DNA from 3 places in the Prochlorococcus sp. MIT 1323 genome. Region 2 is predicted to be linked to each of the others. Evidence: predicted binding sites of a transcription regulator. Region 2 holds the regulator's gene; each other region holds the start of a gene.
The links. Region 2 encodes NtcA, which controls nitrogen genes in cyanobacteria. Its sites were predicted from a motif close to GTANCNNNNGNTAC; they were not measured.
Positions count from the first base shown of each region.

Region 1: a site for NtcA is predicted at 2,236-2,249, ahead of SIB68_RS01880 (DUF4278 domain-containing protein). Genes of this name have one in related genera too.
Region 3: a site for NtcA is predicted at 2,996-3,009, ahead of SIB68_RS08820 (anthranilate phosphoribosyltransferase family protein). Genes of this name have one in related genera too.

Region 1 covers NZ_CP138973.1:396,679-401,795, forward strand. Annotated here, with positions in the region: gene SIB68_RS01870 (hypothetical protein) at 186-548, shown strand; gene SIB68_RS01875 (hypothetical protein) at 1,316-1,801, opposite strand; gene SIB68_RS01880 (DUF4278 domain-containing protein) at 1,983-2,150, opposite strand; gene SIB68_RS01885 (SIMPL domain-containing protein) at 3,231-4,010, shown strand; gene SIB68_RS01890 (hypothetical protein) at 4,545-5,057, shown strand.
Region 2 covers NZ_CP138973.1:2,257,321-2,262,437, forward strand. Annotated here, with positions in the region: gene pth (aminoacyl-tRNA hydrolase) at 1-163, shown strand, start outside; gene SIB68_RS10990 (DUF3146 family protein) at 163-420, shown strand; gene SIB68_RS10995 (resolvase) at 404-835, opposite strand; gene SIB68_RS11000 (DUF3084 domain-containing protein) at 832-2,037, opposite strand; gene ntcA (global nitrogen regulator NtcA) at 2,103-2,837, opposite strand; gene rph (ribonuclease PH) at 2,912-3,646, opposite strand; gene SIB68_RS11015 (cob(I)yrinic acid a,c-diamide adenosyltransferase) at 3,788-4,402, shown strand; gene dcd (dCTP deaminase) at 4,402-4,995, shown strand; gene SIB68_RS11025 (hypothetical protein) at 5,092-5,117, shown strand, end outside.
Region 3 covers NZ_CP138973.1:1,812,760-1,817,876, reverse strand. Annotated here, with positions in the region: gene SIB68_RS08840 (ferredoxin--nitrite reductase) at 1-683, shown strand, start outside; gene SIB68_RS08835 (hypothetical protein) at 736-879, shown strand; gene SIB68_RS08830 (formate/nitrite transporter family protein) at 947-1,837, shown strand; gene SIB68_RS08825 (hypothetical protein) at 1,850-2,572, shown strand; gene SIB68_RS08820 (anthranilate phosphoribosyltransferase family protein) at 3,023-4,129, shown strand; gene SIB68_RS08815 (GNAT family N-acetyltransferase) at 4,122-4,607, opposite strand; gene SIB68_RS08810 (MFS transporter) at 4,629-5,117, shown strand, end outside.

The sequences.
Region 1 (5,117 bases), 600 kb from region 2:
TAATATTAGGTGTATTTGCTCGTAAATTCTTTGTTGGTAATAATCAAATCCGATTTTTTACGAGCTTGCCTATATGCAAATGTTTCTATGCATGCACGTACAAGCAGGTGCCACAATGGCTGAGGTTCCTTTGCGCAGGGTGTCCCGCATTGTCAGTCGAGAAGCCCATTGAGCCAAGCACTGTGATGCAGTTTCAGACCGAGAAATTGCGTCGAACAATCCAGGAGTGTCAGGATCTTGACACCCTACGTGGCATCGCAATGCAATTGTTGCAACTTCACGAGAAAAAAAGCGCAATTGCAGAGTGGGCCACAAAAAAGGGAGTTGATGCTGAATGTCGAGCACTTGTGGCCGAGATGGGTAACAACAACAAGCTGGCCAACACTTTTCAAATAATACGAAGTGACGGCCAATCAGATGAGATCGCTGGTAGGTATTTTTCCAGCTATGACGAGGCACATACTGTCTTGGAAAGATATTATGCTGATCTCAGCTGTTGCGATGAGGATGAAAGAGAATACTATGACATTGTTGAGGTAAATAGCTAAGGTATGATGCCTAAACCACCCCTTATTATTATGTCAAGTGGAAGTATTTGCCTAAAACAAGAAAGGAAATTCAGCATCGCATCTTCCTTGTTGATCTTATCAAAACTGAGAAGTAACTAAGGGGAAATGCTTGATGAAAAGCGGAAACAGCACTTTGGTTTAAGCGACAAACTAATTACTTCATTCTTGTTTATTCAGTCTATGTGAATGAAAAAAGATTCTGGAAATTAATTAACTATGCAGAAAGTTGCCACGCACATCTAAGTGCATACAGCTCAGGACTATCTTGTTGAATCAACAGATCTGACAAGCCTTGGTAGGCCTATCTATGGTCTTTCACCAGGGCAAGTCCCAGCCCATTCGACCAAATAGCCAAATTCCTAAGGTGACCTTGGCTCCAGTTGTTAAAAGCCACCAGCCCAAGAGCTGCTTTTTAGTAAAGCCAAACAGCATTTTGACAAGACCTTAGTCATTACCATTCATAGCCCACCAAGCGGTCTGTTAGCTACCAGCTGTAGTGGTTAGTCAAAAAAGAGCCCCCAGCTGTCGGTCTGGAGGCCTGCATACCTTGCTCAATTCAAATCAAAACGCGCTCAATAGCTTTGCGCTCTCGTAAGTAATACTCATAGCTTTATCTCGAATCAGCTGGTTTGCAGGAGGAGAAACCAACCTCGCTTACTGGGATATGTGAGGGCGGCCAGCTCTGGGCATGGTCCCAGTGATAATTGGGGAGGCTTGCCAACATATAAGATAAAAAAGAAGCTCAATCAATCGGCATCTGGTTCCGCTTTGATTCTGTAATAGCGATCAACGCCGAGCCATTTCCAAGTTGCTCTAGCTGACTTTGGCCCCATAAAGGCAGCCAAAAGAAGGATTGGTAAAGACACCCAGACAACTCCTGCTTGAAACGTTAGCCAAATAAGCCATCCCACAAATACAAGTTGAAGCAGACCAAGGATGGTAAAAACTGTTCCTCTGGGGTAGCGGAAGCCTTTGTAGAGAAGAACTGTGCACATGCCAAGGGTGAATGCTGGGGGCATCGCCAAAGCGATGTTCTTCACCCAGAACTCAAGCAGAGACGTGTCTCCATAGATGGGGATACCGCTCAATGAGGGGTTAGTGGCCAGTAGTGCTAGCAGGAATATGACGGTTAGACCTGCGGCGAGTTGACGACTCATGGCTTCGTTGGAACACCCCCTGGAGATAGCAGGTTCTGATGACACTCGCAGTGAATTGGTGGAAAACCAAGTCAAGCAATCTTGGCATCTACAAGTCCCTTACTGAGAAGTAGAAACAAGATGACTTGATGATCGCGAAAAAGCTTTGCAATAAAGCTGCAAACAGTTGAGAGGCGCTAGACAAGCTCAGACCACAAAAAAGCCCCGACTAGCGGGGCGAGTTCAAAGGGTTTTTCAGAAGTGATTGCCAAATGAATTACTTCTGGTACTCCTGCCCGCGATAGGTGAGCACAGGATGCGTCTGGGCTGCTTTCAGCTTGTTGTTTGCGTAGACAGTGCGGCGGTATGTCAGTTCTACGAGTTGCTTAGGTGCAACTTCTTTGTGCTGGGCATACTGCTGGCCGCGATAAAGAAGCGTGGTCATGATTCAGAGTCCGAAATGACGTCCAAGTCCCCGTTCCATGGCTTGGCTCGAACTGCGCCCTGCAATGATCAGGGTGAACGTTTTGGTAGCTATCGCTACAAATCAATTATGCATTCTGTGTAGGAGGGTTGGTTGTTCATGCGGATACAAAATCCTGCTTGGATCGCGCCTCTTCGCTTTGGATTACAACTTTGAAGCTGTTCTGGAAAGCTTGATACGGTCTGAATTCTCTCTAAAGCTGTCGTTACCGAAGGGACCATTCACGACTTTTATCGGGCCGCGGTCGCAACAAATCTTTACGTGTATGGATGAATGGGGGCAACTATCCTTGCAGAACTTACAGCAAGTTTCGCTATTGATTTCTTGATTGTATGCGTGCTGGTCCTTAAAAGGGAGCTAATCAGAGTGAATGAGAACTGGGCATATTTCAACCAAAGAATCAGTGACAAGATTCAACAGTAGAAATACTTGAAATCGTCAGTAAGGCAGGAGGCTCTGCTGGCCTCCCTCAGCGGGCCGGCATTCAGCTCAGTTCGAATGAGGACCTCTCCTAAATGAGACGAGAAAAACTGAGAATCACAATAAAAAATCCCCTTGGTTTCCGGACCCAGGGGATTGGACGCCGTCCATGGCTAACTTCGCATCTGCTTGGAGAAGAAGCTGTAATCAAGGCACCACGCGAACGTGCCGAATGTATCGATCATCCTGATCAGTATTCAATATTCCCCTGAGCTACGTATTTATTTTCAAGTTTTGGGATTGCTAAAAGTCTAAATATTAAGAGTCATAACCATAGTAACGTATAAATAAATTGAACAAACCAATAAAGAATGAGTACTGAACTGTGAACCCATAAAATGGAATGAAACATCTAACGGTCGCTTTTCATGCATCAAATTTCAAAAGAAAGAAGAGGGGAGTTGGAGTGGATGGGATTACAGAAAGAAAAATATCAACAAGCGAATCAGATTATTGTGACTATCAACATTCTCGTGCAAGTCTAACAAGGTTAATTTAACAGAAAATTGACTAGCCATTGGCACGAAAATCACTAGGATTCCTTAATAGAGTCAGCCAGTTATGACCTCACCGCAAAGTCGAAGCTTGCTAAGCAAGTGTACTGATAATACTTGGCAGCTGCTGCGACGTACTCCACCACTGGTCTTTGCAACGGCTGTTTTCGTGTGTGGCATCGTCGCGGCATCTTCAATCTTAGTGAAGGGAATTCGCAGTAGTAATGACACAATTACTGTCACTGGAGCCAGTACGGAGCGGATTACGAGCGACTATGTCGATTGGTCTGTAAATGTTAAACAAACTGGTTACAACCAGCAGACTTCCTATCAGCTGCTAAAACCGTCGTTAGAAAAAACGATTGTCTTTCTAAAAGCTAATGGGGTCAAGCCTGATGAGATAGAATTAGGAACTGTTAGGTCTAATAAAGATCAAGTTCGCAACCCAAAAACGGGAGAACTTCTATCAACAACTTGGACAACAACTCAAGCTGTTCTGATCGGAAGTTGGGATGTTAAAAAAATCCACATGATTTCAGGAAAGATCAGTGCCCTAATTGGTGAAGGGGTACCTCTTTCAATTAATCGCCCCTCCTACACTTTTACAAAGCTTGCAGCCAAGCGAGTTGACATGCTCGCAAAAGCTACTCGTGATGCACGGGAACGTGCAAAGGCTATTGCCCAGGAAGCAGGCTCGAGTATTGGCGCAATTACCAACGCCGATACCGGCACATTCCAGATAACAGTGCCTAACTCTACACAAATGAGTAGTTATGGATCATACGACACCAGCACAATCAAAAAAGACATCACTGCGGTTATGGGGGTAACCTTTCGGGTTGAATGAAGACTGAATAAGTCTATAGAGTTGCGGTTTTATCTTATTGCTAATACGATTGCTGATTATACTAAAATGACTAATTTCATGGAGTATGTTAATGCATTGCTTGTGATTTGCTATTCTTTTTTATTGATAGCCTGATTCGAAATGAATAGTCTTGTTAAAGTTCTATAATCTCTTAGCCGAAACCGTACATTGCATGATCAGGATAGGGATTGTCAAGAATTTGATTGCATGCTTGCTAAATGATCTAGTACTAGCTAGTAAATATGAGCACCATTCGCAATGTTTCTTTCTAATGATCTAGAGTTGAAAAGAGAATCTATTCAACCCAGGGCAAACATTGCCACCCAATTGCCAATCGTCTTGAACGATCGCCCTCAGCCTTCACCTCAGCCAACTTCTGAGAATTTTATTTAATGATAAAGATAATGCAATTACACAACAATATTGAGCAGGATGAATCAATCCCAATGATGATTGGGTGCATCATCAGTTACCTACACTGATGCTGAGCATAACTACCTTATTGCTACGGCCATGACCCGCGAACGAGATCCCTTCCGCATCCCACGAGCAGGACTAGAGATCGCGGCGATCGCAGGCCTTACATCGATTGATATCAACCTCAATGGAGGAGCCATCAATGGTGGCGAAATCGTGGCCGAGTCAACGCTTGGCGGGATGGCCGTCTATGCCATCTACCAAACTCTTCTGAGCGGATTAAGAACCGAAGCATTGCGCAAGCGGGGTGCGATCAGCCGCACCGTACAAATCCAAATGATTAGCACAACTGTCTGGGAATCCGTTAAACAGGGTGCCGCAGTCAGTGTCTTGCTGGGTGTATTGCTACTGGTGTTCCCATGGTTGAGCCTTCCACTCTCAATCATGGGGATGGTCGGCATGGGTGTTGCCTCTATTGAATTGTTCAACGCGTTCTGGGATGGTCTTGATGCAATGCAGCGAGCTGAGCTTCATGTTGCATCAATGGAAGCCGGAGTTAATCTACGTCGCTTTCTGAATGGTGATCAGCCTGATGTTCAATTTTTTTAAATCAAAACGAGCACTTCTACGCAAGCTTTCATTTTTCTGGGCTTCTGCAAAAGTCTCACC
Region 2 (5,117 bases):
CGTCTCGCATGTGCTCGGGGTGTTTAGTCGGCAGGAGAGCCTCCTAGTCGATCAAGTGCTTGATGAGGTGCTGATCGGTTTGGATCTGATTGAGTGCCTTGGGTTGGAACGGGCAGGTAATCGTCTCAATGCTTTTCAACCGGAGGGTTGTTCTGCCTGCTGATGAGTCATTTCCCTGTCACCACAGCTCGCCTCTGTGTACACCGGCAAAGCTTTGCCGACCAACGCTTGGATGGGGAGGTCTCGGCTGGGGGGTTTCAGTGGCAGTTCAGCTGGGCTTTCGATCGGGGTGAACTGAAAGTGGAACCCTCTCTTGGGCGAGCACTTATTGAGGATGCTTTATTGCGCTTCCTGGTTAAGGCTGACTACCATCTTGAGCCTGGTGGGGATTACATGTTCACTGTTAGGGCCCGATTCTGAAGTTGGGTGGTTCGGGCCAAAGGAGTTGTTGCCCGAGGTGGTCTTCAAGCAACACCATTGCGGCTATGGCGTCCAGATGATGGGGAGGCAGGATCATTCCTCGGGGTAGCCAGCGGCGCCAGTTGCTTGGGGGCCATAGCTCCCAATAGCGATGGCGGGCGCGCAGTGTGCTTCCACGTTCTTCGACCACATGCAAGGGGGCAATTTGCAGCAGAAGGTGCTGCCAGTATTCACTGCTGGTGCCGTTGCCGATCAAGATGCCTTCTAAGGGCGCTTGGTTTTGCCAATGAATGATGAGGTCGAGCACAGCGGCTGCGGCCACCACTTTCCCCTCAAGCACAGTACTTGTTGCTGTGTCTGCAAGCACTAATCCACATTTATTGCGGCCAGGATCTACGGCCACAAGCTTTGTCATGGTTTGTCTTCGGGAATCTTTGTCCAAGGACCACCCACGGGCTGCAGGATAACTGCTACTGGATCGGCCGTATCGCTATTGCGGATTGCCACGGCTTCTAGCTCAATCCGCTCTTTAGAGCGGTTCAGTAATGCCTGGCCGAGCCGGTTCATTTCACTGCCATCGAACTGCAGTCCTGAACTGAGGGATCCGCGTCTTTTTACCTCTGCCAGAGTTGATGCAAGCAGGAGCCTAAGTCGGTTGCGTACGGTTTCGGTGCTCTTCTCATTTTGGTCAAGAGTCGTTCGTGCGAGGACTTCGCCTTGTCGGACGATGTTGATATTTTGGCGAGCATCCGGGAAGGCATACACCACGTTCTCCCCACGCAACACATTTGCGGCAGAGCGCACATAGACCACCCAGGTGCCTGGCTTTCGGATGATCTGTTCGATGCGGTTGATATCGGTGCGTGGCACGAGCAGGATCTGTCGATTGGCTTCTTCACCGGGACGTACGCGCCGAAAAGCCTCCAGGTTTGCTTCCTGAAGTAGGCGGTCGATGACGGCTTTCGCCTGGCTGGGGTTGTCGAGCCGCAGGGTGGCTGCGGCAAGTTGCTGCCCACTGCTCAGCACAACATCCCCTCGACGTAAGGCAATGAGGTTGGTCTCGAGCTGCCTCAGTTCTTTTTCAGCCGCGCTAATTCTGCTGCGAACATTGGCTAGTTCAACTTCCGTTCGGCGGATGTCGGCATCTTTTTTGGAAATGTCGCGACTGAGACGAGCTCGTTCCGCTTCGAGCTGTTGTCTTTGTTGTTGTAGTGGTGCGAGTTCGTTGCGAAGGGCGGCAGCTCGCTTTTTGGCTTCCTTTAGTTCATTCTGAACCTGATTGCTGTCCGACCTGGCCTGCTTGAGATCAAGCTCGGCATTGAACTGGGCCGACCGACTTGAATTGAGGGCATCGCGGCTTTGTTGGAGTTTGGCCTGAAGGTCATCCAGTTCAAAAAGTCCTACTCGCAGTTGTCGACTGACCAGCAGCATCAGTCCTAGGGACAGTGCGCTAATCAGGCTGCCAGTGAGAACGGTTATGAATACGGCTGTCCTTCGCGGTCTGAGATTGAAAAGGCTCAGCCTTGCTTTGCCTACTCGGCTGCCAAGTCGATCGCCGAGGGTGGAGAGCACACCACCGAGGACGAGTAGGGAGAGGATCAGCAGCCAGCCGGTCACGACAATGGGCGGGTGGGATCAGGAATAGTGTCAACCCGTTTCACCATCCTGGACTGGGACGGGGATCAGTTGAATTTTTTAGCAAGGGCAATCGGATCAAGAACGGTGATTTTCTTGCGATCGATTTGCACTAGACCTGAATTGCGCAGGTCTCCCAACAGGCGAGTAATGGTGACGCGAGTCGAGCCGATTGCTTCAGCGATGGACTGATGTGAGAGGCGTAGGTCAATGGTGATTCCTTGTGCCCCTGGAACCCCGAAATCCCGGCAGAGGACTAGTAGGAAACTCACAAGCCTTGATGACATGTCGCGGTGAGTGAGGGTCTCGATCATGGTCTCGGTTTGCAAGATCCGACTCGAGAGACCCTGCAGCAGAAGTAACCCCACGCTGGTGTCGTTTTCGATCGCCTGGCGAACTGAGGTCGCTGGCGCTGTGATCATTTCCACTCGGGTGAAGGCTACGGAGTGATAAAAACGGTCCGAGCGATGGCCTGTGATCAGAGAGAGCACGCCAAATAGGCTGTTTTCACGCAGTAATGCCACGGTGATCTCTTCACCAGATTCATAGACCCGAGATAGCCGAACGGCGCCGCGTCGAATGAGATAAACCTTTTCGGCAGGATCGCCAGGAAAGAAGATGGTTTTGGAACGCTCCACCATTTCGTTGCTGGCGCCATCCAGTTCACGGATGACTTCCAGCAGGGTTTTCTGGGTTGGAGCAGGCGAGTTGGCCATGCTTCCGGACCCTTGAACATAGGGTTGCTGGGCGTAACGGCTGAAGCCGCGGATGACGCCGGTCATGGCTGCGCAGCAAACGGCAGAAATATGAAGTTAGGTAGTGGACCTCCACCACCATGTAGCAATGGTGACGTTTTTTAGTCTTCTTGCATTAACGCCGAACGTTGGAAGGCTTGTAGATTTTGTAGGCCGGGTTCTGCCAGATTCAGCAAGTCGTTGAGTTGATTCCTGCTGAATGGAGCCCCTTCAGCGGTGCCCTGCAGCTCCAATAGGTGCCCATTGGAGCCCATTACTACGTTTAGATCCACATCAGCCCTGGAGTCTTCGCTGTAGTCGAGGTCGAGAAGGGGATAACTATCAACTAAACCAACGGATACTGCAGCAACTTGGTCGATGACGGGTTGATGCGTGAGCAGGCCTTGTTCCAGCAAGCGATCGCAGCCTCGTTTTAAGGCGATCCAAGCGCCGGTGATGGAGGCTGTACGTGTGCCTGCATCAGCCTGAATGACGTCACAATCAATTCGCAGGGTGGTTTCCCCAAGAGCGGCCATGTCGAGCACGGCGCGCAGGCTGCGGCCAATGAGGCGTTGAATTTCTTGAGTGCGGCCGGAAAGCTTGAGCAGTTCACGGTTCTGTCTTTGCGGTGTAGACCCAGGGAGAAGGCGGTACTCGGCGCTGAGCCAGCCTTTGCCTTGGCCTTTGCGCCAGCGGGGTACACCTTCTTCAACGCAAACACTGCAGAGCACTGCGGTGCGACCAGTGCGGATGATTAAGGAACTGAGGGCAAAGCCCATTGGATCCCATTTGATCTGAAGCGGCCGCATCACGTCAGCAAGGCGGCCGTCAGCACGTGGCTGGGGGGATGTGAGCATCGTGCTGTTGGTGGGTGAGATGACCTGAGCCTGGCAGAAACAGGTGCTTTTACACCATGGATAGTGTCAAGAGCCTTGTTAAGCAGCTCCCCACCGCTACATTTGATTTCTGCTGGTTTTGTCGGGGCGATTGAGATTTTTATGACTGCCAGCCTGAGCCCTAGCCATCGCTCCGTGGATCCGTGCATGACGGACCAACGCTCGCAGGAGAGTGATGGGAGTCGGTCTTTGGTAGCAGTTGCTGATAGGCGTCTGCTGCATCTGGTAGCTCCTGAAGGGCAGCTTCAGGTTTATACAGCGCCCTATCGAGGCAGTTTTTCTGTTGTCTTGAGTCAGGCGTTAAGAACGGCTGGGCTGGGAAGTCGTGTGATGGTGGCTCAGTTCCTCAAGGGAGGAGTAGACCAAGGCCCAAATGGGTGTGTGCGCCTATGTGGGCGACTTGAGTGGCTGCGCCCGGCGGTTCCTGGCTGTCTGTCTGAGCCTGCTTCAACGCTTGCCGTTGACTCCAGTGCGCCTGAGGCCGTGGAGGCCATTTGGCAGGAATGTCGGGATCGCATCTTGGCGAGTGATTTGGATCAAATGGTGTTGGATGAGGTTGGTCTGGCGATTGCTCTTGGTTATCTCGATGAAGCTGATGTGTTAACAACTCTGGAACATCGCCCCGGGTCGATGGATGTCATCTTGACTGGCTCAGTCATGCCATCGATCCTGATGGCAATGGCTGATCAGGTCACTGAGTTGCGTCGTGGTTTCTAATGCTTAAAAACGACCGTTGGATCACCGAACAGGCCGCAGCAGGGATGCTTGAACCCTTTCAAGCCGGATTGATTCGACATCTTGATCCTGAGCAGCATCAAAGGCCTGTACTTAGCTTTGGCTGTTCTTCCTTTGGTTATGACCTAAGGCTCTCTGCGAAGGAGTTTTTGATCTTTCGCCATGTACCAGGCACGGTGATGAATCCGAAGCGATTTAATCCTGCAAATCTCGAATCCACCCCTTTGCATCAGGATGAGGATGGCGAGTATTTCATCCTGCCGGCTCATTCTTATGGTCTAGGTGTGGCGTTGGAGAAGATGAAGGTGCCATCAAATATCACTGTAATTTGTTTAGGCAAGAGTACCTATGCCCGCCTTGGCATCATCGTTAATACGACTCCCGCCGAAGCCAGTTGGGAAGGGCATCTCACGCTTGAATTCAGCAATAGCTCTGGAGCTGATTGCCGTATCTATGCCAATGAAGGCATTTGTCAGCTTCTTTTCTTCGAGGGTGATCCCTGCGATACCACCTACAGCGATCGCCAGGGTAAATATCAACATCAGCCAGAACGCGTCACTCTCGCCAGGATTTGACCGAAAAAGATCTGTTGAGAGCAGACATGCATTCAACAGATCTTTTTGATTTTGTAGGCATTGATAGAGTGAAGATACTGATCTCCTCCCCCACTTATGTCAGACAAGCAGCCAAAGTCAGC
Region 3 (5,117 bases), 440 kb from region 2:
AGAAACAAACAGGGCTTCACTACGCCGGCATGCATGTACCCGTTGGACGATTAAGCGCAGAAGATCTTCAGGATCTTGCTAGCGCCAGTCTTAACTATGGCAGTGGTGAAATTCGTCTTACAGAAGACCAGAACATCATTTTGGTGGGGCTATCAACTACCAACCTCGACAAATTTCAAGCTGATCCACTGCTACAGCGTTTTCCACTTGAGCCCGGTTCCATTGCCGCCGGCACTGTCTCCTGCACAGGAAATACGTACTGCAGCTTCGCCCTTACAAACACCAAAGATCAGGCAATGGCAATGGCCCATGAACTGGATGCAGAACTCATCCTCCCTGAGGAAATAAAAGTCCATTGGACTGGCTGTCCCAACAGTTGTGGCCAGGCCTACATGGGCGCAATCGGCCTCACAGGAACCAAAGCCCGTGCACCAAACGGGGGCCAAGGCATGGTTGAGGCCTATGACCTCAGCCTTGAAGGCAGACAAGGGCCGGACGCCCAAATCGGAACACTGCATCGCAAAGCCATTCCTGGCAGCGAACTGAAAGACGTACTGCGGGAATTACTGATCGAACGCTTCGGTGCTCAACCTCGTAGCCAACCGAAGCAAAACAGCGACCCTTTCTCCAACTTCATGAACTGGTTCAGCAATTTAGGCGAAAACAGCAGCCCATCCCCTTGAGCTGCGATCGCTAAACCACCGTTCCTAGATCAATCACCTATCAAGCCCCACCATGCAATCGACTTCCCAAGCACGTGATCTTTTCTCTCGCTTTGTCAACTGGTTCAGCAACAGCGGTCATGACAAGCCTGCAATCAATCAAAAAGAAGGTGGCCGAGATCTCTTCTCACGCCTGATGAACCGAATCAGCGGCTGAAACTCTCAATTCCTTCCTTCAACACCCCACCCCAACGAGAACTGCCATGGATGTGAACACATCCCAAATGGACTACGTCCTGCCCAATGAACTCGTCGACGGCATGATTACTGCCGGCGGAAAAAAATCCAGTGTGAGTATTAAAAATCTGCTGGTACGTGGTTTCTATTCAGGAGCGATTCTTGGCCTAGCCACCTGCTTAGCCATCACCGTAGGAGTCCAGTCTGGAATGCCATTTCTAGGCTCCGTTCTCTTCCCCTTTGGGTTTGCCAGCATCGTGCTCTTCGGCATGGAGCTAGTCACAGGCAACTTCGCCTTATTGCCAATGGCAACCTGGGCTGGGAAAAGCACATGGCAAGCAACCTTCCGTAACTGGATATGGGTTTGGATTGGCAATTTCATCGGCTGTGCATTGGTGGCTCTATTACTCGCCACAAGCCTGACCAGCGCAGGCACAGTTGAGCCACTTGCGGCAGCCGATGGGGGCAAAGGTTGGGCCGTGGTTGCCGCCAAGATCATGGCACTCAATAAGGCCAATGTCGTGGCCAAATATCAAGACCTAGGCAGCACTGGTTTCTTCCTCGCGTTCCTACGCGGCATGATTGCCAACTGGCTGGTTTGTCTTGGGGTCACGATGGCCTTGGTAAGCAAGAGCGTTCCAGGAAAGATCCTCGCCTGCTGGCTACCGATCACAGCATTCCAAACCATGGGAATGGAGCACATCGTGGTGAACATGTTCCTGCACACCGCCGGACCCATGCTTGGTTCAGGCGTTTCTTTTGGCCAGGTAATCGTTTGGAACTTCATTCCAGTCACCCTCGGCAACATCATTGGCGGGATGGTGTTTATCGGCATGCTCTTCTACAGCACCCATCGCACCCAAATGAGCAACGTACTGCCGACGGTTCACGATGAGAAGCTGGAACGTGAACTCGCCGCCGAACTAGGCGCACGCTGATCTAGAACATTCATGAGCTTCGATGAAGCCGTTCTCTGGGAACGTCTCAATAAAGTAGGCAAGGCTCCTCTAGAACCAGACTGGCTGGGGAATGTTTACTGCCCCAGCCTTTCTGCTGATCTACGTAAAGCCTTAGCCGAAAGACTGGGCTTACTTGGTGATGATGGCTGGGGAATATTAAAAACCCTGCTTAAGCAACATGGTAAGCAGTCCGAACTCATCCATGCAGCTGGCCTCTGCCATCAACCTGAGGCTCGAGACTGGCTCATCCAACAACTTGGTGATCAAGAAGAACTGGAGCTCGAGGTACTACAAGCAATGGCCTGCTGGGGAGCAATCGTGCCAACTTTGCTGATAAAAAGGATTTTCAGAGAACCTTCCCAAGCAATGCGCATCGCTGGTCTGGAGTTGTTGAACTTCAAGGCATACCAACTCAGCGATGACGAGCTGCTGAACCTCCTTGACGACCTCCTCAACGACATACGCGATCCGGTGGTGTTAAGCACCATTCGAATTCTGCAACGACGCGATGGTGCCGACATCAGCAACCGCATTGCCGAAGTGGCAAGAAAAGGTTCCGAAGCTACAACACGAGCAGCATTACTAGCCCTGGGCTGCATCGGCACATCCAGTAGTCAATCAAACCTGTTCAAGCTCAGCCAAAGTCTGCCGACTGATCTCCATCGAGACCTAGCCAAAAAACAACTTGCTCAGCAATACAGATCATGGCAATAAATCCATAGCCAACGGATACGCCAATATGGGTTATTGAATCAAAAAGAGGATGATGGCAATAAATGAAAACTGCAATCCAAACAAAAGCAATCGCATCTGATGATTCATTTCATTGACACCAATCAACTACTGAAAAGCAGAACTACGCTGCCACAAAAAGCGCTCTTACTGTTAGATTAATCTTCTATGCAAGATGCATGCCGAACCCTTGCAATCAAAAGCCCTGTAATCAAATAAAAATATAGCATAAAACTAGTCTCAACTTTGATCAATACCCCAGCGCAAAAACTTTGCAGATTCGAACCTTGCACTTAAAAAACATAACTACGCTGAAATGCAAACAGCCTCGCTTTATCGTTGAAGTGATTCCTAAAGCCCAACGGAGTCAATTAGGCCTGTGCCAAGCAGACATGTCACAAGGATGTCTTAATCGCTACTCCACGCAGCTACATGACTACAGAAAGATCCAATGAGTTCCGGCAATCAATCGTGACCACATGCCCCGAATTATCCGGCCGTGAACGCTTCAAAGCCCACCTCAGGAAGGTGGGAAGTGGAGAGCAAACCAGTCGTGGCATGAGCCGTGAAGAATCAGCTGATGCCTTGCATCTCATCCTTACAGCCCAAGCCAGCCCTGCTCAAATTGGCGCCTTCCTCATCGCCCATCGCATTCGTCGACCCGAGCCCCAGGAACTCGCCGGCATGCTGGATACATACAGAGTGCTTGGACCCAAACTGAAATCAGCCAATGGCCAGAAACGACCCATTTGCTTTGGCATGCCATTCGACGGCCGCAAGCGAACAGCCCCGATTTATCCGCTCACAGCACTGGTCCTACTCAACGCTGGTCAACCCGTCGTCTTGCAAGGGGGGCAGCGTATGCCAATCAAATATGGCGTCACCACAGAAGAGTTATTCAAAGCCTTAGGGCTACAACTCCAAGGCCTATCAATAGCAAACCTAGAAGCTGGCTTTCAACAACATGGTCTGGCACTGATTTACCAGCCAGATCACTTCCCGCTAGCCGAAAGCTTGATCAGTTATCGCGACGACATCGGCAAGCGACCGCCTGTGGCCAGTTTGGAGCTGCTTTGGACAGCACATCAAGGAAAGCATTTACTCGTCAGCGGCTTCGTGCATCCCCCCACCGAAGAGCGGGCCTGGAAAGCCCTTGCGCTAGCAGGTGAAACAAATCTCGTGACTGTGAAAGGGCTCGAAGGAAGCACAGACCTTCCCATCAGTCGAGCTTGCATCACATCCCGAGTTCAAAATGGCAAGCCAGAACGACTCATCCTCCACCCCCGTAACCATGGCTGCTTTAGCCAAGACGTTGAGTGGAGCAACCTGACGGAGTGGAGCGAACAGGCAATGGAAGCTCTGCACAATCGCGGGCCATTAAGTCAGCCCCTCCTCTGGAATGCTGGTACCTACCTATGGTTAGCTGGCCTGGCCGACAACCTCGATGAAGGTATCGCTCATGCTGAAAAGTGTCTGCAATCAGGCTTAGCCCAAACCACGCTTGAGCAGCTCATTGCTTGGAGAGAAACCATCATTTGAAGCGAGCCTGTAGGTTTTTCGCCATGCGATAACGATCGAAACTCACACCTCCGATCTGAATCACTTCCTTAGACATTTCAATCCAGCCCCACTTCAACAGCAAAGGGTGACTACACAAACTGGCTTCCGTCACCAAGATTAGCTCTCCTTCCTGCAAGGCTTCAGCTTCTACCTGTTCAAGCAACGCAGTGGCATGGCCACAACGAGCAGACCGGCCCCGGCAATACAGCAACGCCAAACGATCAGAGGGATAACGAAGAGCGAAAGCCTCAACCTCGTCGTTCTCAAGACTCAACCAACCTCGTCCTTCAATCAGTGGCCGATCCAGAACTCCTGGTAACCAAGCCAAGGCTGCCCAAGCACTGATCTGAACAGGGGAATACAAGCCTCCCCCTTGAGATTCAATCGCATCGGCATAAATCTCCCTGACAACAAAATGATCAGTTTTTGTAAGGGGTCTTAAGCGGCGACAAGTCACAAGAGCCTGCCATTTAGATCAATGGCGTCAAGTCTCTATGGGATCGTGACATTCATCCTGACTCATTCCCAATTGCGCCGACCACAGATTCCCATCTTTCTCTGTGCCTTTGTCACTCTGTTGAACGATCGCCTAGGAGAAACCCTCTTACTGCCATTACTTCCATACCTCCCAGGACGCTTCACAGACAGCGGCACAATCCTGGGGCTACTTGGAGGTACTTATGCATTGGCTCAATTCGTCGTGGCTCCCCTAATTGGAGCTCTCAGTGATCGTTTTGGCCGCAAACCAATTTTAACCGCTTGCGTTGCTGGCTCAGTAGTCGGCCTTGGCTTATTCGCTATCACAGTATGGATTGACTGGAACATACTTCCAGCCGCTTGGATCGGCATTGTTCCCCTGATCCTTCTCTTCTCAGCAAGAATCATCGATGGCGTTAGCGGTGGAACAGCAAGTAGCGCCACAGCAGTGCTTGCCGACATCTCAACACCTGAGAGCCGAGCCAAGGCA